One region of the Labrys sp. (in: a-proteobacteria) genome, then DNA from elsewhere that is predicted to be linked to it. Evidence: riboswitches for the same ligand, from Rfam matches in the RefSeq annotation. Region 1 holds a riboswitch; each other region holds the start of a gene.
What was found. Region 1 has a riboswitch for cobalamin ahead of QM672_RS27410 (aromatic ring-hydroxylating oxygenase subunit alpha). Riboswitches for the same ligand answer to the same signal wherever they lie in the genome.
Positions count from the first base shown of each region.

Region 2: it holds a riboswitch for cobalamin, as region 1 does, so the genes downstream of both, metE (5-methyltetrahydropteroyltriglutamate--homocysteine S-methyltransferase) here and QM672_RS27410 (aromatic ring-hydroxylating oxygenase subunit alpha) in region 1, are expected to answer to the same signal.
Region 3: it holds a riboswitch for cobalamin, as region 1 does, so the genes downstream of both, QM672_RS00165 (DUF1636 family protein) here and QM672_RS27410 (aromatic ring-hydroxylating oxygenase subunit alpha) in region 1, are expected to answer to the same signal.

Region 1 is NZ_JASGFM010000043.1:52,106-58,111, forward strand. Features, by position in the region: gene metH (methionine synthase) at 1-1,548, opposite strand, end outside; gene QM672_RS27400 (hypothetical protein) at 1,945-2,250, opposite strand; gene QM672_RS27405 (2Fe-2S iron-sulfur cluster-binding protein) at 2,252-3,340, opposite strand; gene QM672_RS27410 (aromatic ring-hydroxylating oxygenase subunit alpha) at 3,501-4,745, opposite strand; cobalamin riboswitch at 4,862-5,067, opposite strand; partial or broken gene QM672_RS27415 (ribonucleotide-diphosphate reductase subunit beta) at 5,518-6,006, opposite strand, start outside.
Region 2 is NZ_JASGFM010000061.1:2,238-8,243, reverse strand. Features, by position in the region: gene QM672_RS30700 (porin) at 14-1,189, opposite strand; gene QM672_RS30695 (fumarate hydratase) at 1,555-3,195, opposite strand; cobalamin riboswitch at 3,505-3,703, shown strand; gene metE (5-methyltetrahydropteroyltriglutamate--homocysteine S-methyltransferase) at 3,968-6,006, shown strand, end outside.
Region 3 is NZ_JASGFM010000001.1:28,989-34,994, forward strand. Features, by position in the region: gene cobO (cob(I)yrinic acid a,c-diamide adenosyltransferase) at 1-498, opposite strand, end outside; gene cobU (bifunctional adenosylcobinamide kinase/adenosylcobinamide-phosphate guanylyltransferase) at 511-1,017, opposite strand; gene QM672_RS00150 (molybdopterin cofactor-binding domain-containing protein) at 1,094-3,283, opposite strand; gene QM672_RS00155 ((2Fe-2S)-binding protein) at 3,288-3,743, opposite strand; gene QM672_RS00160 (hypothetical protein) at 4,138-4,503, opposite strand; cobalamin riboswitch at 4,599-4,817, shown strand; gene QM672_RS00165 (DUF1636 family protein) at 4,925-5,308, shown strand; gene cobW (cobalamin biosynthesis protein CobW) at 5,305-6,006, shown strand, end outside.

The DNA of each region.
Region 1 (6,006 bases):
GATCTGGACCTTGCGTTCCAGCGTATCGGCCTGTCCCTGTTCGTCGAAGGCCATCACCACCACGGCCGCGCCATAGGCACGCACCAGGCGGGCGTGATGAAGGAAGGCTTCCTCGCCTTCCTTCATGGAGATCGAATTGACCAGTGGCTTGCCCTGGACGCATTTCAGGCCGGCCTCGATGATCGAGAATTTCGAGGAATCGATCATCACCGGCACGCGGGCGATGTCCGGTTCGGCCGCGATCAGGTTGAGGAATTCGACCATGGCCTTTTCGGAATCGATCAGGCCTTCGTCCATGTTGATGTCGATGACCTGGGCGCCATTGGCCACCTGGTCGCGGGCGATATCGAGGGCGGTGGCGTAGTCGCCGGCGGTGATGAGCTTGCGGAACTTGGCGGAGCCGGTGACGTTGGTGCGCTCGCCGACATTCACGAAGGGGATGGTGGTGTCGAGCGTGAAGGGTTCCAGGCCCGACAGCTTCATCCTGGGCTCAGCTTCGGGAATGGCGCGCGGCTTGTGGCGACCCACGGCCTCGGCAATGGCGCGGATATGCTCCGGCGTCGAGCCGCAGCAGCCGCCGACGATGTTGACCAGGCCGTCGCGGGCAAACCCCTCGATCTGCGCCGCCATCGCTTCCGGGCTCTCGTCATACTGGCCGAACTCGTTGGGCAGGCCGGCATTGGGATAGGCGCAGACGAAAGTTTCGGCGACGGTGGAGATCTCGTCGAGATGCGCCCGCATCGCATTGGCACCGAGCGCGCAGTTGAGGCCGATCGTGAAGGGGCGGGCATGCCGCACCGAATGCCAGAACGCCGTCGGCGTCTGCCCGCTGAGGGTACGGCCCGAGAGATCCGTGATGGTACCCGAGATCATCACGGGCAGGCGCACATCCTTTTCGCCGAACACTTCCTCGCAGGCGAAGATCGCCGCCTTGGCGTTGAGCGTGTCGAAAATGGTTTCGATCAGGATGATGTCGGCACCGCCGTCGATGAGGCCGCGGATCTGCTCGGCATAGGCGATGCGGAGATCGTCGAAGCTGATGGCGCGATAGCCGGGATTGTTGACGTCGGGCGAGATCGAGGCGGTGCGGTTGGTCGGGCCGAGCGCTCCGGCGACGAAGCGCCGGCGCCCGTCCTGCTGCTGCGCCTTGATCGCGGCACGGCGGGCAAGGCGCGCACCGTCGCGGTTGAGGTCGTAGACCGCCTCCTGCATGCCGTAATCGGCCTGGGCGATCGAGGTGGAGGAGAAGGTGTTCGTCTCCAATATGTCGGCCCCGGCCATGGCATAGGCGTAGTGGATCGCTTCGATCGCCGCAGGCTGGGTGAGGGTGAGGAGGTCGTTGTTGCCCTTGAGGTGGCAGTCACAGCCGACGAAGCGCTCGCCCCGGAAATGGTCCTCCTCGAAGCCGAGCCCCTGGATCTGCGTGCCCATGGCGCCATCGAGGATCAGGATGCGCTCCCGCGCGGCGGCGGTAAGGGCGGCAAGGATCTCCGCGCCCCGATCGGTCTGGGCAGGCGCGGCGAACAGGGCTTCGACCGGAGCGCTCATAACGAGCTCCTATAACGGAATTACGATATCAAGATATCCTTATATGATAGCGCCGAGAAAGGCGAGGTCAAGGTGAACTGTCCTGGAAGCGTCGGTTTTCTGTCTGGGATTGCGGGATGGATAGGAAGGTCAGACAGGAGTCCACGGCTCTGGTGCAGACAATGCTGGTGTCGTACCCGGTTAGAAAGACGGGCCTGTCATCCCCGGCGAGCGAAGCGAGGGAAGGGGATCCAGGGGCTGTGAGCGACATGCCTCGGCCCTGGATTCCCTTCCCACCGCCTGCGGCGGCGCCGGGAATGACAGCACCTCTTCTATCTAGCATAAAGCAAGCGCTATAATGTCCGGCATCATGCGGGAAACGCCTCGGCTGGGACCGTGGACGTCTCGTCCGCTTCTTCAGGCATCCACCCGCAAACGCCGCCGACCCCGTCGCCGGCCGGCATGATCGCGCACCTCGTCGAGCAGGCTGCTCAGATGCGGCAGCAGCGGATTGTCCGATGTCGAGGCCTCGTGCAGCAGGACTTTCAAATCGGCGGCTTCCCTGGCCAGGTCCGCGCCGTCTTCACGGCTGAGGATCCAGGCCAGCAGGAGGGTACGGGCCCGCTCCTCGGGCATGACGGGGCCATCAGCCCGTGTGGCCCGCAGGATGGAGTGCACGATGGCGGCGTCGACATCGACGGTGTTCTGCGCGGCGATCGTCATCTCAGGCCTCGATCTCGACGCGGCCGAGCGGCCTGGTGCAGCAAGCCAGCACCAGGCCGGCGGCGATTTCCTCCTCGCGAATGCCGCCCTGATGGGTCATCGCGGTCTCTCCCGACAGGCATTGCACCTTGCAGGTGCCGCAGAGCCCCATGGTGCAGCCGGTCGGAATGTTGAGGCCGGCGCCACGGGCGAGTTGGAGAATGGTGTCGCGGCTGGAGGCCGGCACCTCGATGCCGGATTTGGTGAAGGCCACGCTGGCTTCGCCGGCAAGGGCCTCGTCCGCACCGACTTCCTCCATTGGCGTTTCGGCTGGCTGAAAGCTCTCTTCATGATAGCGGCGCATGTCGTAGCCATTGGCTTCGAGCATGTCCTTGACCGCTGCCATGAAGGGTGCGGGGCCGCAGCAGAATACTTCGCGCTCGCGGAAATCCGGTGCGATCAGGCGTAGGGCCGGGGCGTTGAGCCGACCCTGGAAGCCGGTCCAGGCTTCATGGGCCTCGGTCTCTTCCACGATCCAGGCGAGGCGGAGGCGCTGCATGCGTCCGGCCATGCGTTCCAGTTCCTGGCGGAAGATGATCTCGCCCGGCCGGCGTGCGCAGTTGACGAAAGCGATATCGGTGGCGCCGCCGTGGTCTTCGGCAAAACGGGTCATCGACATCATCGGCGTGATGCCCGAGCCGGCCGAGATGAAGAGGTATTTTTCGGCCGGATGACGAGAGAAGCTGAACTGTCCGAGCGGGCCGTAGGCCTTCAAGCGCGTGCCGGGTTTGAGGTTATCAAGCATCCAGCGCGTGCCGATGCTGGAGGCCTGCGCCTTGGCGGTGACGCTGATCGAAAGCGGGCGGGAAGGGCTCGACGACAGCGTATAGGTGCGCAGCACCGGCCCGGCCTCGGCGGGGATCTCCAGCGTGATGAACTGGCCGGGCTCGTAGCGGAACCAGCCCTGTTCGGCGGCGCGGAAGGTGAAGGTCGCGACATCGCGGCCCTCATGGATGATCGAAACGCATTCGAGTGCCTGGCTCTGATCGTTCCAGGGCGGCGTTTCGTCGATATGCCTGAATTTCGCCAGGGCTGCGGAGGGCGTCGGCATGGTGTCTACCCCTGTATATATCGGTTTTGCTAACACCCTCCCCTGGAGCGGGAGGGGCGACGCGAAGCGTCGGGGTGGGGTGTTTTCGTCGGCTGCTGTGTTTCTCACCCCACCCCGGACTTCGTCCGACCCTCCCCCTCCAGGGGAGGGTGAAAGGGCCTCAGGCCACGCTGCGCAGGCGGACGCCGTCATTACCCAGCGCCGCTTCCATGGCGTTGCGATACCATTCGACGAACTGCATCACGCCGCCCTCGTGTTCGGGGGCGTAGGGGCCGGGTGTGTAGACGGGCGAGGAGACGCCGAGCTGGTTCTCCTCGACGATCTGGCGATCCTGGTCGTTGGTCATCTGCCAGACATGGGTGAGTTCATCGAGGTCGTAGTCGACCCCCTCGACCGCATCCTTGTGCACCAGCCATTTGGTGGTGACTTGGGTTTCCTTCGGCCCGATCGGGAGCACGCGGAAGCTGACGGCATGGTCGCCCAGCACGTGGTTCCAGGTGGTGGGATAGTGAAAGAGCAGGAGGGCGCCGATATTGCCTTCCTCGATCGTCGGGCTGAGGGGGCGCTGCACGGCCGGCTTGCCGGACATCGTATAGCTGGCGGCATTGCGCAGCAGCGGCATGCGCGCCATGCGGAACTGGCCGTCATCGGAAATGCTGAAGGTGCTGGGCAGGCCGGCTTCCTCGCAACGCCGCCAATGCTGGCCGATGAGCGGATCCTTGTCGGCGCCCTGCACGCCTGTCACCGTCGGGGCCTCGGGGAAGGTGCGGCAGAGCTCGGGATGATTGCCCGCGCAGTGGTAGCACTCGCGGTTGTTCTCCCAGACCAGCTTCCAATTGCCCTTCTCGACGATGGTGCTCTCGAAGGCCACCTTGGTGTTCTTCAGGCCATGCGGTGCCAGATAGGGCATGGCGCCGGCGCGGAAGGTCTCGAAATCGGGTGCCTCCTTGGCAAGGCAGATCCAGACATAGCCGGCCACGCTCTCGCAATGCACGGGCTTCAGCCCATATTGCGCGGCATCGAAGCCGGGTCCCATGTCGCGGGCGAACAACAGGCGGCCGTCGAGTTCGTAGGTCCACTGATGATAGGGGCAGACCAGCTTGGCGACGCTGCCGCTTGTCGCGGCGCAGAGCCGTGATCCCCGGTGCCGGCAGGAATTGTGAAAGGCGCGAATGGCACCGTCGCCGGAGCGCAGCACGATCACCGGATAATCGCCGACCTGGAGGGTGAAATAGCTGCCCGGCTTGCCGAGCTCGCAGTCATGGCCCGCGAACAGCCATTCGCGATACCAGATGTTCTCCATATCCAGCCGGAAGAATTCCGGGTCGGTGTAGAATTTGCCCTCGAGCGTCGTGCCCGGCTGATGGGTCCGGAGACGGCTCAGCATGTCCTGATGCGCAGTCATGTCAAAATCCCGCGTGACAACCAATGCGTTGACTTGACGGCGGGAGGGGAAAGCGGCCCGGCGGTCTGCGCCGGTGAAAAGGCACAGCCGAACCTCCTTCCGGAACGCCCACCGCGTCCGTCGGTTTTCATCGGGGCTGGTTTCCGGGCTCAGGAGCGGCCTTCCGGCCCGATCGCGACGCCTTCCCAGGTCTTCCCGACCCAGTGGCACCTGCCGCGATCTTCTCCTCTACCGTTGCGGGGGCAGCGCCGGATTTGGACCGGCTTCCCAATTCTCCGGGCCGCCTTGGGAGCGGACCGGCACCTCGAATGAGGATTAGAATACATCGAGTCGGCGCGCCGACTAGAGACGATGCGACGGATGATGGTGTGTTCAGGACATTGTTGTCGAGGGCTTGGAGAGGCAGGTCGGGAAGGGGACACCGAATGTCCATCATCCCCCGCGCGGCGGGGAACGACAAAGCAACCAATCACGCTCTTTTCGAGGTATTTGCGCGGTGCTTAAGCGCGAATGAAATTATTCTCGGTAGCGCTGCCCCTCACCTTACCTCTCCCCGTAAGAACGGGGCGAGGAGACTCCGGCGTCGAGTTTAATGCCGAAAACCCGTCATCTCGCCCACCGGCAGAGCGAGATGAGAGTTTTGAAGACTATTCGCTACGCGTGCGCCCCCTCGCCCCGTTCTTACGGGGAGAGGTAAGGTGAGGGGCAGCGCGCGCCCGACGACAAGGGAATGCAATTCCTGCCCAATGGCCTGCTCCTTGAATGCCCGCCATCAATCCCAGCTCAGCGCACCGCCGTTCTGATATTCGATGACGCGCGTCTCGAAGAAGTTCTTCTCCTTCTTCAGGTCCATCGCCTCGCTCATCCAGGGGAAGGGGTTCTCGACATCAGGAAATACCGGCATGAGGCCGAGCTGGGCGCAGCGCCTGTTGGCGATGAAACGCATATATTGTTCGCACGACACCGCGTTGAGGCCGAGAAAGCCGCGCGGCATGGTATCCCGGCCATAGGCGGCTTCCAGCTCGGCGGCCTCGCGGATCATCCGCTGCAGATCGGCCTGGAAGGTCAGCGTCCACAGATGCGGGTTCTCATGTCTGATCTGGTTGATCACGTCGATGCCGAAATTGAGATGGATGCTCTCGTCGCGCAGGATGTATTGATACTGCTCGGCGATCCCCACCATCTTGTTGCGCCGGCCGAGCGAGAGGATCTGGGCAAAGCCGGTATAGAACCACATGCCCTCGAAGATCACATAGAAGGC
Region 2 (6,006 bases), on a different contig from region 1:
TGTATAAACCAGGTCAGAAGGTACGGCGTAAGCGCACGCCGGCACCGACGGCGTCAACCGTCTTGCTGTTCAGCCCTTCCGGGTCCTTGTTCTGGTACCAGACTTCGGCGCCGGCGATGAAGCCCTTGACCACGGTGTAGTTCACCTGACCGCCAACGACATAGTAGTTGAAATTGTCGGTGATATTGGACGCGATGCGCGGTGCGTCGAAGTGCAGATAGCCGCCGAACAGGATGGCCTGCAGGTTCTTGGTCACGTTGAGACCGGCCTCGCCCTGCACGGCAAAGCCCTTGGCGCTATCGAGATCATGGATCGCGCCGTTGGTTATGTAGGCGTCCGTGCCTCCAAAGCCCAGGGTGGACGAGCCGTTCGGCTGGGAACCACCGACGCCGAGATATTTCACCGCTCCGTCCGCGTAACTCGCTTCGGCTGCGATGTAGGCGCCCTCGAGAACCGGTAGGTTGACGTTGCCGCCAACACCGATCGAATAGCCATATTTCGTACTGTAGCCGGCCGTTGCGCTGCGATTCTGATGAAGGGCGCCCATCACCTGGAAACGGCCCCACCCGTTCTTGTTGTCGTCATAGCCGATGACGCCGACGATATCGGGCATCTGGGCACCGCCCACGCCACCCGCAACCGTGACGCCGTTGACCACGACATTGTTGCCGTAGACCGAGGCATTGGCACGATGATCGCGGCCGTCTTCGATCGACAGGGTGGCGTAGGCCTTGTCGAACTGCGCCGTATAGCTGATCAGGTTGCGTCGGCCCTGCTCGCCGAAATAGGGCGCGAAGAACTCGGCCTGATAATTGGGGTCGTAGAAGGCATAGGGCGACCAGGCATAACCGGCCGTCAAGCCGCCGAACTGCAGATAGGCCTGGCGTACCTGGAAGGTGTCATGCGTAGCCGCACCCGCGTTCGACTCGGCCTGGAGTTCGAAGAAGGAGCGCAGCATGCCCCAATCGGTCTGGGTGCGCGCATCGAAGCGGATGCGGGCATTGGTCCGGAACTGCGTCTGGCTGATGTTGCGCTTGCCCGTGGCATTGCTGGGCGCTTGCGCGAACCAATAGTCGGCGCGGATCTGGCCGCTGATCTTCAGGCAGGTATCGGTACCCGGAATATAGAAGAAGCCCGGACCAAACGCCGTACATACCTTCACATATTCGACAGCCTCGCCCTTGCTCATCGGCAAGTCCGCGGCAGAAGCCGCAACAATGCTAAGAAATCCGGCGCCGGCACCGAGTAAAATTGCACGAATAGACATGGAAATACCCCGATCTCATAAGTCGACCCTTTCAAAAGGGCCTCTCTCTTCGGCAAGCCGGCAAAGCAATATTGGGCATACCGAAGAGGCGCGGTCGTTGTGCACCGCGATATCGAAGCTTTCCTCCCAGGCGAGACATTACACAATGTTAAGGTGAGTCACCGTTCTGACACAAAAGGGCTTTGTCCATGACAGTTGCGAATTCGCAACAGCACGCAAGACGTGCATGAAAAAGGCCCCTCCCTTTTCAGGAAGAGGCCTCGCCGAAAAAGTGGGGATGAGCGAACTCAACCGAGGTTGAGTTCCTTGAAGAAGTCGTTGCCCTTGTCGTCGATGACGATGAAGGCCGGGAAGTCCTCGACCTCGATGCGCCAGACCGCCTCCATGCCGAGTTCGGGATATTCGAGCACCTCGACCTTCTTGATGCAGTCCTGGGCGAGGCGCGCGGCCGGGCCGCCGATCGAGCCGAGATAGAAGCCGCCATGCTTGGCGCAGGCCTCGCGGACCTGGGCGGAGCGGTTGCCCTTGGCCAGCATCACCATCGAGCCGCCAGCCGCCTGGAACTGGTCGACATAGCTATCCATCCGGCCCGCCGTGGTGGGGCCGAAGGAGCCGGAGGCATAGCCGGCCGGCGTCTTGGCCGGGCCGGCGTAATAGACCGGGTGGTTCTTGAGGTAGTCGGGCAGCCCTCCCCCCGCTTCCAGCCGTTCGCGCAGCTTGGAATGGGCGAGGTCACGGGCCACGATGATGGGCCCCGTCAGCGACACACGCGTCTTCACCGGATGGCGCGACAGGGTCTCCAGGATATTGGACATCGGCTGGTTGAGATCGATCTTCACCACCGCTCCGCCGAGCTTGCTCTCGTCGATCTCGGGCAGGAAGCGCGCCGGATTGTGCTCGAGTTCCTCCAGGAAGACGCCGTCCCGGGTGATCTTACCCATGGCCTGGCGGTCGGCCGAGCAGGAAACCCCAAGGCCGATCGGCAAGCTGGCGCCGTGGCGAGGCAGGCGGATGACGCGGACGTCGTGGCAGAAATACTTGCCGCCGAACTGGGCGCCGACGCCGAGCGACTGGGTGAGCTTATGCACTTCCTTCTCGAGCTCGAGGTCGCGGAAGGCATGGCCGAGTTCGGAGCCCTCGGTGGGCAGGCTGTCGAGATAGCGCGCCGAGGCCAGCTTCACCGCCTTCAGCGTGAGTTCGGCGGAGGTGCCGCCGATCACCACGGCCAGATGATAGGGCGGGCAGGCCGCGGTGCCGAGCGTGAGGATCTTTTCCTTCAGGAAGGCGATCAGGCGGTCCTTGGACAGGATCGAGGGCGTGGCCTGGTAGAGGAAGGTCTTGTTGGCCGAGCCGCCGCCCTTGGCGACGAAGAGGAACTTGTAGGCCTCCTCCCCTTCCGCGGAAATGTCGATCTGCGCCGGCAGATTGGTCTTGGTGTTCTTCTCCTCGAACATCGACAGCGGCGCCAGCTGCGAATAGCGCAGGTTCTTCTTCTCATAGGCGTCGCGGATGCCTTGGGCGATGGCGCCCTCGTCCTCACCGTCAGTCCAGACCTTGCGGCCCTTCTTGGCCATCACGATCGCCGTGCCGGTATCCTGGCACATGGGCAGCACGCCGCCGGCGGCGATATTGGCATTCTTGAGGAGGTCATAGGCGACGAAGCGGTCATTGTCGGTCGCCTCGGGGTCTTCGAGGATGTTGCGCAATTGCTGGAGATGACCGGGGCGCAGCAGGTGATTGATGTCCATGAAGGCCTGCTCGGCCAAGAGCCTGAGCGCCTCGCCATCGACCTGCAGGATCTCGCTGCCGCCGAGCTTCTCGACCCGCACGCCCTCGCTGGTCAGCTTGCGATAGGGTGTCTCGTCCGCTCCCAGGGGAAACAGCGGCACATGGGGATAGCGTGAATTGGAAGCGGAATCGGCAGGCATGGAGAGGATCTCCGGATCAGAACGGGCCAAGGCGGTGCCGGGGCGCCGCCGGTTTGGCCCTGATGTAGTCGCTTTTCGCGCCGCTGCCTACGATCAATTGGAATCGTTCCATGCTGATGGCACCCTGGCCATTCGTGCTTGGCCCAACGAAGCACTCAGGCGGGCACTACCATGGACACCCGGCTTGTGGTTGCGATTGAAGCCGGCGAGGGCCGCCGCCAGGTCGCGATCCAGGGACACTCCATGAACGGATGACATCCCCACATAAACATGTCTTTATATCTCCCTTGACTTCCGAGACACCTTGTCGTTTGCTGTCGTGGTCGAGGTTCTTCCATTCTCGCAATGGAAGCTAAGAGGGAAGCCGGTGCGATGCCGGCGCTGCCCCCGCAACTGTAGACGGCGAGAGCTTGCCTCATCATGCCACTGCCTGCTTCACGCGGGTGGGAAGGCTGGCAGGTTCGGTGAGCCGTGAGCCAGGAGACCTGCCCCGACGAACGTAAACGTCCTCGGGCGGGGTGTCCCGGTGGTTGCATGACAGAGCCGGTGTCCCTGGCCGCGTCAGGCGCTCCCGTACGGCCTTTGCCCCCAGTTCTCATGGGGTCTGCCGATGTTCAAGCTTCAAACTGCCATCATGCGTTACGATGCCGTCGATCCGGCTGTCCGACGACGAATGTGTTGCGGCGTGCCCTGACCGCACGCCGCTCCTCCGCCTCGACCCATTCACTCATCGCGAACCGGGACCGCCAGAGGTCACCGGCCGGAGACACGCATGTCCATTCCCATTTCGACGCTCGGCACGCCACGCATCGGCCCACGCCGCGAACTCAAGACGGCCCTGGAGGCCTTCTGGGCCGGAAAGCAGGACGAAACCGCCCTGCTCTCGACGGCAGCCCAGCTGCGCGCCAGCAACTGGGCCCGGCAGAGCCTCCTCGGCGTCACCCATATCCCCTCCAACGACTTTTCGCTCTACGACCAGGTTCTCGACATGAGTGCGACGGCCGGCGTCATTCCCCGCCACTATGGCTGGGAAGGCGGCCCCGTTCCGCTTTCGACCTATTTCGCCATGGCGCGCGGCAGCCAGGGCCGTAACGATCGCGGCCATGACGATCGCGACCATGCGGGCTGCAGCCACGGCGGCCATGGCGGCGGTGTCCCCGCCCTCGAGATGACCAAATGGTTCGACACCAACTATCACTACATGGTCCCCGAATTCCGTCGCGGCCAGGCCTTCGAACTGGCCTCGGCCAAGCCCATCGACGAATTCAGGGAGGCCGCAGCGCTCGGCTTCCATACCCATCCCGTGCTGATCGGGCCGGTGACCTATCTGCTGCTCGGCAAGAGCAAGGATACGGATCTCGATCCTCTCGCCCTTTTGCCAGGGCTCCTGCCCGTCTATGCCGAGATCCTGCGCAGGCTTGCCGCTGAGGGCGCGGACTGGGTGCAGTTCGACGAGCCCTGCCTGGTACTCGATCTCGACGAAAGGACGCGAAAGGCGCTGCGCCACGCCTATGACGTTCTCACCGGCGCCGTCTCCGATCTGAAGATCATGATCGCGACCTATTTCGGCGGCCTCGGCGACAATCTCGAACTGGCACTCGGCCTGCCCAGCGCAGGCCTGCATCTCGATCTCGTCAGGGCGCCCGCGCAGTTGCGACAGGCGGTCGAACGGGCACCGGCGGACAAGGTGCTGTCGCTGGGCGTGATCGACGGGCGCAATGTCTGGCGGAGCGACCTGACCGCCCTGCTGGATCGCATCGAGCCGGAGGTCGCGGCCCTCGGCACCCACCGCGTCGTCCTCGCCCCGAGCTGTTCCCTGCTCCACGTTCCCTACGATATCGAGGCCGAGAGCGCGTTCGATCCCGAACTCCGCAGCTGGCTGGCCTTCGCCGTCCAGAAGATCGGCGAGCTGAAAACCTTGTCGACAGCCCTGGTCGACGGGCGGCGGGCCGTCGCTGATGAGCTCGCCCAATCGGACGCAACAGCTGCGGCCCGCCGCGTATCCGCCCGTATACACGATACTGGCGTCGCCGCCCGAATGGCCGAGCTCACACCGGCCATGGGCGAGCGGCAACATCCCTATCCGCTGCGTCGCCGGGCCCAGGAGTGGCTCGGTCTGCCGCCCTTCCCCACCACGACCATCGGCTCCTTCCCGCAGACCGGCGCCGTGCGCAAAGCGCGCGCCGACCATGCCAAGGGCCTGATCGGCGATGCCGATTATTACGACTTCCTGCGCGAGGAGACCAGGCAGGCAATCGCCTGGCAGGAGAAGATCGGCCTCGACGTGCTGGTGCATGGCGAATTCGAACGCAACGACATGGTGCAGTATTTCGGCGAGCAACTGGCCGGCTACGCCTTCACCAAGCATGGCTGGGTCCAGAGCTATGGCTCGCGCTGCGTGCGCCCGCCGATCATCTATGGCGATGTCTCACGTCCTCAGGCCATGACGGTGGAATGGGCACGCTTCGCACAATCCCTGACCAAGCGCCCGGTCAAGGGCATGCTGACCGGACCGGTCACCATGCTGCAATGGTCCTTCGTGCGGGACGACCTCGAGCGCGAGCAGGTCTGCCGGCAGATCGCCCTCGCCTTGCGCGACGAGGTCGGCGATCTGGAACGGGCCGGTATCCGCATCATCCAGATCGACGAGCCGGCCATTCGCGAAGGCCTGCCGCTCAGGCACGCCGAAAAGGAGGCCTATCTTGCCTGGGCCGTCGCCTGTTTCCGTCTCGCCGCCTCGGGGGTCGACGATGCCACGCAGATCCATACCCATATGTGCTATTCGGAATTCAACGACATCATCCATGCCGT
Region 3 (6,006 bases), on a different contig from region 1:
GCGGCCGGTGACGACGACATGCAGGTCCGGTCGGCGCGCCTTCAAGGTCTCCACCACCTCGGCGAGGTCGAGATAGTCGTAGCGCAGGGCGATGTTGATCTCGTCGAGCACGAGGAGGCGGATGCCGGGATCCGCCAGCATCGCCTTGGCTGCGTCCCAGGCCCGGCCGGCGGCGGCGACGTCGCGCTCGCGGTCCTGGGTCTCCCAGGTGAAGCCCTCGCCCATGCTCTTCCAGGTCACCAGGTCGTCGAAGCGCTCCAGCGCCGTGCGCTCGCCGGTCGACCAGGCGCCCTTGATGAACTGCACCACGCCGATGCGCCAACCATGGCCGAGCGCGCGCATGATCAGCCCGAAGGCCGCGGTGGACTTGCCCTTGCCGGGACCGGTGTTGACGATCAGCAGGCCCTTTTCGGTGATGGTCTTGGAAGCGACCTCGGCGTCCTGCACGGCCTTGCGCTTTTCCATCTTCGCCTTGTGGCGTGCGGCATCGTCGGTCATTTCAGCATCCACTCACTTCACCACCAGAGGCAGGCCTGCCATCATGAAGATCACCCGGTCGGCGAGGGCGGCGATCCGTTGATTGAGCCGGCCCTGCTCGTCGCGAAAGGCCCGGCCGAGAGCGTTGTCCGGCACGATGGACAGGCCGACCTCGTTGCTAACCATCACCACCGGGCCGGAGACCGCCGCCAGGGCTTCCTGCAGCCGGAGAAAGGCGGATTTGAGGTCATGTCCGCCCAGCATGAGATTGCTGAGCCAGAGCGTCAGGCAGTCGACCAGCACCGGACCCCGTGTAGCGGCAAGCGCTTCCGGCAGGGCGAGCGGCGCATCGACCGTATGCCAGTTGGCGTCGCGCCGGGCCTGGTGCTCGCCGATGCGCTCGCGCATCTCGTCGTCGAAGGCTTGCGCGGTGGCGATATAGGTCCAGGGCGCGGGATGGGTCGAAATCAGGCTCTCCGCATGCCGGCTCTTGCCGGAACGCGCGCCGCCGAGGACGAGGGTGAGTCGAGGAGAGGACATGCCGCCTTCCTGCCGGGTCTTGGGCAGGAAGGCAAGTAACGCGATTTCACCCTTCCCTGGAGGGGAGGGTGAAGACTCACACCGGTCCCCATTTCAGGTCGGTGTTCTTGACCGGCAGGCTGCGGATGCGCTTGCCGGTGGCGGCGAAGATCGCGTTGCAGACGGCCGGGGCGATCGGTGGCGTGCCGGGCTCGCCGATGCCGCCCCATTTCTTGCCGCCGCTGAGCACGAGATGGGTCTCGATCGGGGGCGTGTCGGCGAGACGGGCGACCTGGTAATCGTCGAAATTGCCCTGCACCACCGCGCCCTTCTCGATGGTGATCTCGCCGAACAGGGCGGCCGACAGGCCATAGACCACCGCGCTCTCGATCTGCATCTCCACGGTGAGCGGATTGACGACATGGCCGCAATCGACCGCCGCCACCACGCGCTGGACCTTCACCTCGCCCTCGGGGCTGACGGCGAGCTCCACCACCTCGCCGACGATAGTGCCGAAGGATTCGTGGATGGCGATGCCGCGCCCCCGGCCCTTGGGCAGCGGTTTGCCCCAGTCGCTCTTCTCAGCCAGCGTGTCGAGCACGGCGAGAAAATCCGGCTTGCCCTCGAGCAGCTTGCGCCTGAAACGGTAGGGGTCCTGGCCACTGGCCTGGGCCATTTCGTCGATGAAGCTCTCTAGGGCAAAGGCATTCTGCGACGAGCCGACTGAACGCCAGAACATCACCGGCACATGGGTGTTCTTGAGGATGCAGTCGATCTGGGCCGCGCCGGTGCGGTAGGGCATGTTGGCGAGGCCCTCCACGGCGGAGGGTTCGACGCCGTTCTCTACCTTGCCCCAGCCGAGCGAGCGCTGGATGGAGCCGACGGCGGTGCGGACATGGATCGCCGCCGGCAGGCCGTCCTCGCCGAGGGAGGCCTGGAAGCGGATGGCTGCTTGCGGGCGATAGCGGTCGTGGCGCATGTCCTCCTCGCGCGTCCACACCAGCTTGACCGGCTTGCCCACCGCCTTCGACACCGTCACGGCCTGGACGAGCTCGTCATTGACGGCGCGTCGGCCGAAGCCGCCACCGAGGAAGCAGTTGTGGATCTCCACCTCGGAGGGGGCAACGCCCGCCGCCTTGGCGGCAAGCTGGAGCGCCATGTCGGGGTTCTGCGTGCCCATCCAGACTTCGACCTTGCCGTCATGGACATGGGCGGTGCAGTTGAGCGGTTCCATCGGCGCATGGGCCAGATGCGGCGCCTGGTAGAGGGCGTCGACACGCTTGCCGCGGGCGAGGGCGGCCTCGACATCGCCCTCCTTGCGCGCCGTGACGGCGGGGCCGTCGAGGGCGGCGACATAGTCGGCATCGAAACGCTTGCTGTCCGTTTCGGCGGCGGGGCCCTCCTCCCATGTCACCGGCAGGGCAAGCGCCGCTTCCTTGGCGCGCCAGAACCGGTCGGCCACCACGGCGAGGCCGCCCTCGATCGGCACCACGGCCAGGATGCCGCGGCGGCCCTTGATGGCGGTTTCGTCATGGGATTTCACGCGGCCGCCGAAGACGGGACAGGTCACCACGGCGGCATAGACCATGTCAGGCAGGCGGATATCGATGCCGAATTTCGCCGCGCCCGTCAGCTTGGGCGGCGTATCCAGGCGCGCCAGCGGCTTGCCGATCAGCGTGAACTGCTCGGGCGTCTTGATCGCGGGCTCCTTGGCCAGCGTGACCTTGGCGGCCTCGCCGGCCAGCTCGCCGAAGCGCAGGCTGCGATTGCTGGCCTGGTGCAGCACCTTGCCGGCATCGACGCTGCAGCTTTCGGCCGGAACCTGCCAGCGCGCAGCGGCGGCTTGCACCAGCCTTTCGCGGGCATTGGCGCCGGCGGCCTGCAGGAATTCGCGCGAGCGGCGCACGGCCCCGGAACCGCCGGTGCCCATACGCTTGTAGACGGTGTTCTCGCGCAGATTCCGGCTGGCCGAGGCGTATTCGGGCTTCACCTTGGCCCAGTCGCAGCCGAGCTCCTCGGCAACGATCATCGGCAGGGCCGTGAAGATGCCCTCGCCCATTTCCGATTGCGCCACGCGGATGATCACGGCGTCGTCGGGCTCGATCAGGATCCAGGCATTGATCTCGCCATCGGTGGCCGTGCCGGCCCAAGGCTGGTCGGCAATATCAAGAGCGTGGGCGGCATCGGGGATGAAGCCGCCGATCATCAGGCCGCCGGCGGCCGAGAGGCCGATGGCCAGGAAGCTGCGCCGGCTCAGTGCGGTGGAGGTGCGGTCGATCGCGTTCATGGCCTCACCCCTTCATCAGTTCAGCGGCGCGATGGATGGCGGCGCGGATGCGCGGATAGGTGCCGCAGCGGCAGATATTGGTGATGCCGTTGTCGATATCCGTATCGGTGGGCGCCGGCGTATCCTTCAGGAAGGCGACGGCGGCCATGATCTGGCCCGACTGGCAATAGCCGCATTGCGGTACGTCCTCGGCAAGCCAGGCCTGCTGGACCGGATGCTTGCCGTCCGCCGACAGGCCTTCGATCGTGGTGATGGTGGCGCCGTCGACGTCGCCGACCTGGGTCTGGCAGGAACGGATGGCGGCGCCGTTCACATGGACGGTGCAGGCGCCGCATTGGGCGATGCCGCAGCCGAACTTGGTACCGGTGAGGCCGAGTTCATCGCGCAGGACCCAGAGCAGAGGGGTTTCGGGCTCGATGTCGAGCCGGTGGGTGGTCGAATTGACGGTGATGGCAACCATAGGCAGGCCTTCCAGCGGCTGATGCCGGGCAGAAGGTCCGGGCCCATCGGCGTCGGCCTTCTGGTGGGCGATTGCGGGAAGGCGAAATTGTGGCGGCAATCATGGCGCTGGGGTGACGGGTAACGCAGACGTGAGAGTTTGTGCAGTCTGGAAGCGATCGAGAAACACTGCTGCCGAGGGTGACCAAAATGGGCGGATCATGAAGATGCGGACGAGGACTACAGTCGTCGTCACTACAATTGCGCTGACGTTTCCTCCGTCATTGCGAGCGCAGCGAAGCAATCCAGTTTTGGTAAAGCGCGTCGCTCATGGCTTCTGGATTGCTTCGCTGCGCTCGCAATGACGCAAGCCGGATGTCTCCACCAAATCACGACTATGATGTCAGCCGCCCTGGCTATTGCTTGAACCAGATCCGGCTGTAGCCGAGCGCATCCCCGGCGATGGCGACGAGAACGCCGATGGAGACGAGGATGAGGCCGGTCAGGAAGATGCGCACGATGCGGCGATAGACCAGCCCCTGCAGCGAAGTGGGCGAGAGCATGCCGGCCAGCGCCCAGACCTGGAAGATGATGCCGCCCCCGATGAGGAAGACGGCTGCCAGGTCCTCCGGGATCCAGGTTCCCGGCTGCGAGGCCCAGTTGTTGAGGAAGCCGAGCGAGAAGGCGAGCACGACGCCGATGGCCGTCACCGAACCGCCGCGGAAGATGACGTCGATCTTCTCCGGCTCGGTCGGCGGTGCCGGCGGCTTGTCTTCGGGCATGTCAGCCTCGCTGATGTGGCAATGTCGCCGGCCTTTATGCCGGATTTTGCGCGTGGTTTGGAAGCGGGAACATTGACAAGCACGCCCGCGCACCCCTTATGTCAGCCGCGATCGGTCTCTCGTTAAGAGAGAAGAGGGAATGCGGTGCGGATGAAGAGGGGCCCGGTTGAGGGCTGTCTTGGATGCCAAAGCCGCGGCTGCCCCCGCAACTGTAAGCGGCAAGCGTCCCGCCTTGAGGCCACTGGGCAACCGGGAAGGCGGCGGGGGGCGATGAGCCGCGAGCCAGGAGACCTGCCGGTCGCACTGCTGTCACCGGTCCGGGCGGGGCGCCTCGGAGGCCGGTTCCGTCTTCCCGGACGATCGCCGGCCATGCCGTCGGTCCCGCGCCCTCCATCCGCTCCGGCGGCGATGAACAGGGCCGATGCCAGAAACAACTCTCCCAGTCCGGCTGCTCGTCTGCGTGACCTGCAGGCGCGAGGGCGATGACCCCGAGGCGCCGCGCCAGGGCGCCCGGCTGCGCGATGCGCTCGCGGGCATGCTGCCCGAAAGCGTCGAACTGCAGCCGGTCGAGTGCCTGGGCAATTGCAAGCGTTCCTGCACGGTGGCTTTGTCGGCGCCCGGTACCTGGACCTATGTTTTCGGCGATCTCACTGCCGAGAGCGGCCCCGACATCCTCACCGGGATCGATCTCCTTGCCCATTCCAGCGACGGCCTGATGCCCTGGCGCGGCCGTCCCGACGTCTTCAAGCGCAGCATGATCGCGCGCATCCCACCCATGCCAACCCTCAAGGACGCCGCCGAATGAACGCACACAGCAAGGTTCCCTGCACCATCGTCACCGGCTTTCTCGGAGCCGGCAAGACCACGCTGATCCGCAACCTTCTGGCCACCGCCAACGGCCGCAGGCTGGCGTTAATCGTCAACGAATTCGGCGATGTCGGCGTCGATGGTGACATCCTGAAATCCTGCGGCATCGAGAGCTGCCCGGAAGACGCCATCGTCGAGCTCGCCAATGGCTGCATCTGCTGCACCGTGGCCGACGATTTCGTGCCGGCGCTGGAGACGCTGCTGGCACGCCCGAACGCGCCCGAGCACATCGTGATCGAGACATCAGGTCTCGCTCTGCCCAAGCCGCTGGTCAAGGCCTTCAACTGGCCGGCGATCCGTTCGCGCGTCACCGTCGACGGCGTCATCGCCGTGGTCGACGGCGCCGCGGTCGCGGCCGGCCGTTTTGCCGACGATCCGGAAGAGTTGAAGCGCCAGGCCGAGGGCGACGCTTCCCTCGATCACGACAATCCGCTCGAGGAGGTCTATGAAGACCAGCTCCTCTGTGCCGATCTCGTCGTGCTCAACAAAGCCGATCTCCTCTCCGCCGGCGAGGCCGACAGCGTGGAGAAGGACATCGAGAAGACCGTGCCGCGCGCCGTCAAGGTGGTGCGCACCTCCGAGGGCCGCATCGACGCGGCCGTGCTGCTCGGGCTCGGTGCCGCGGCCGAGAACGAC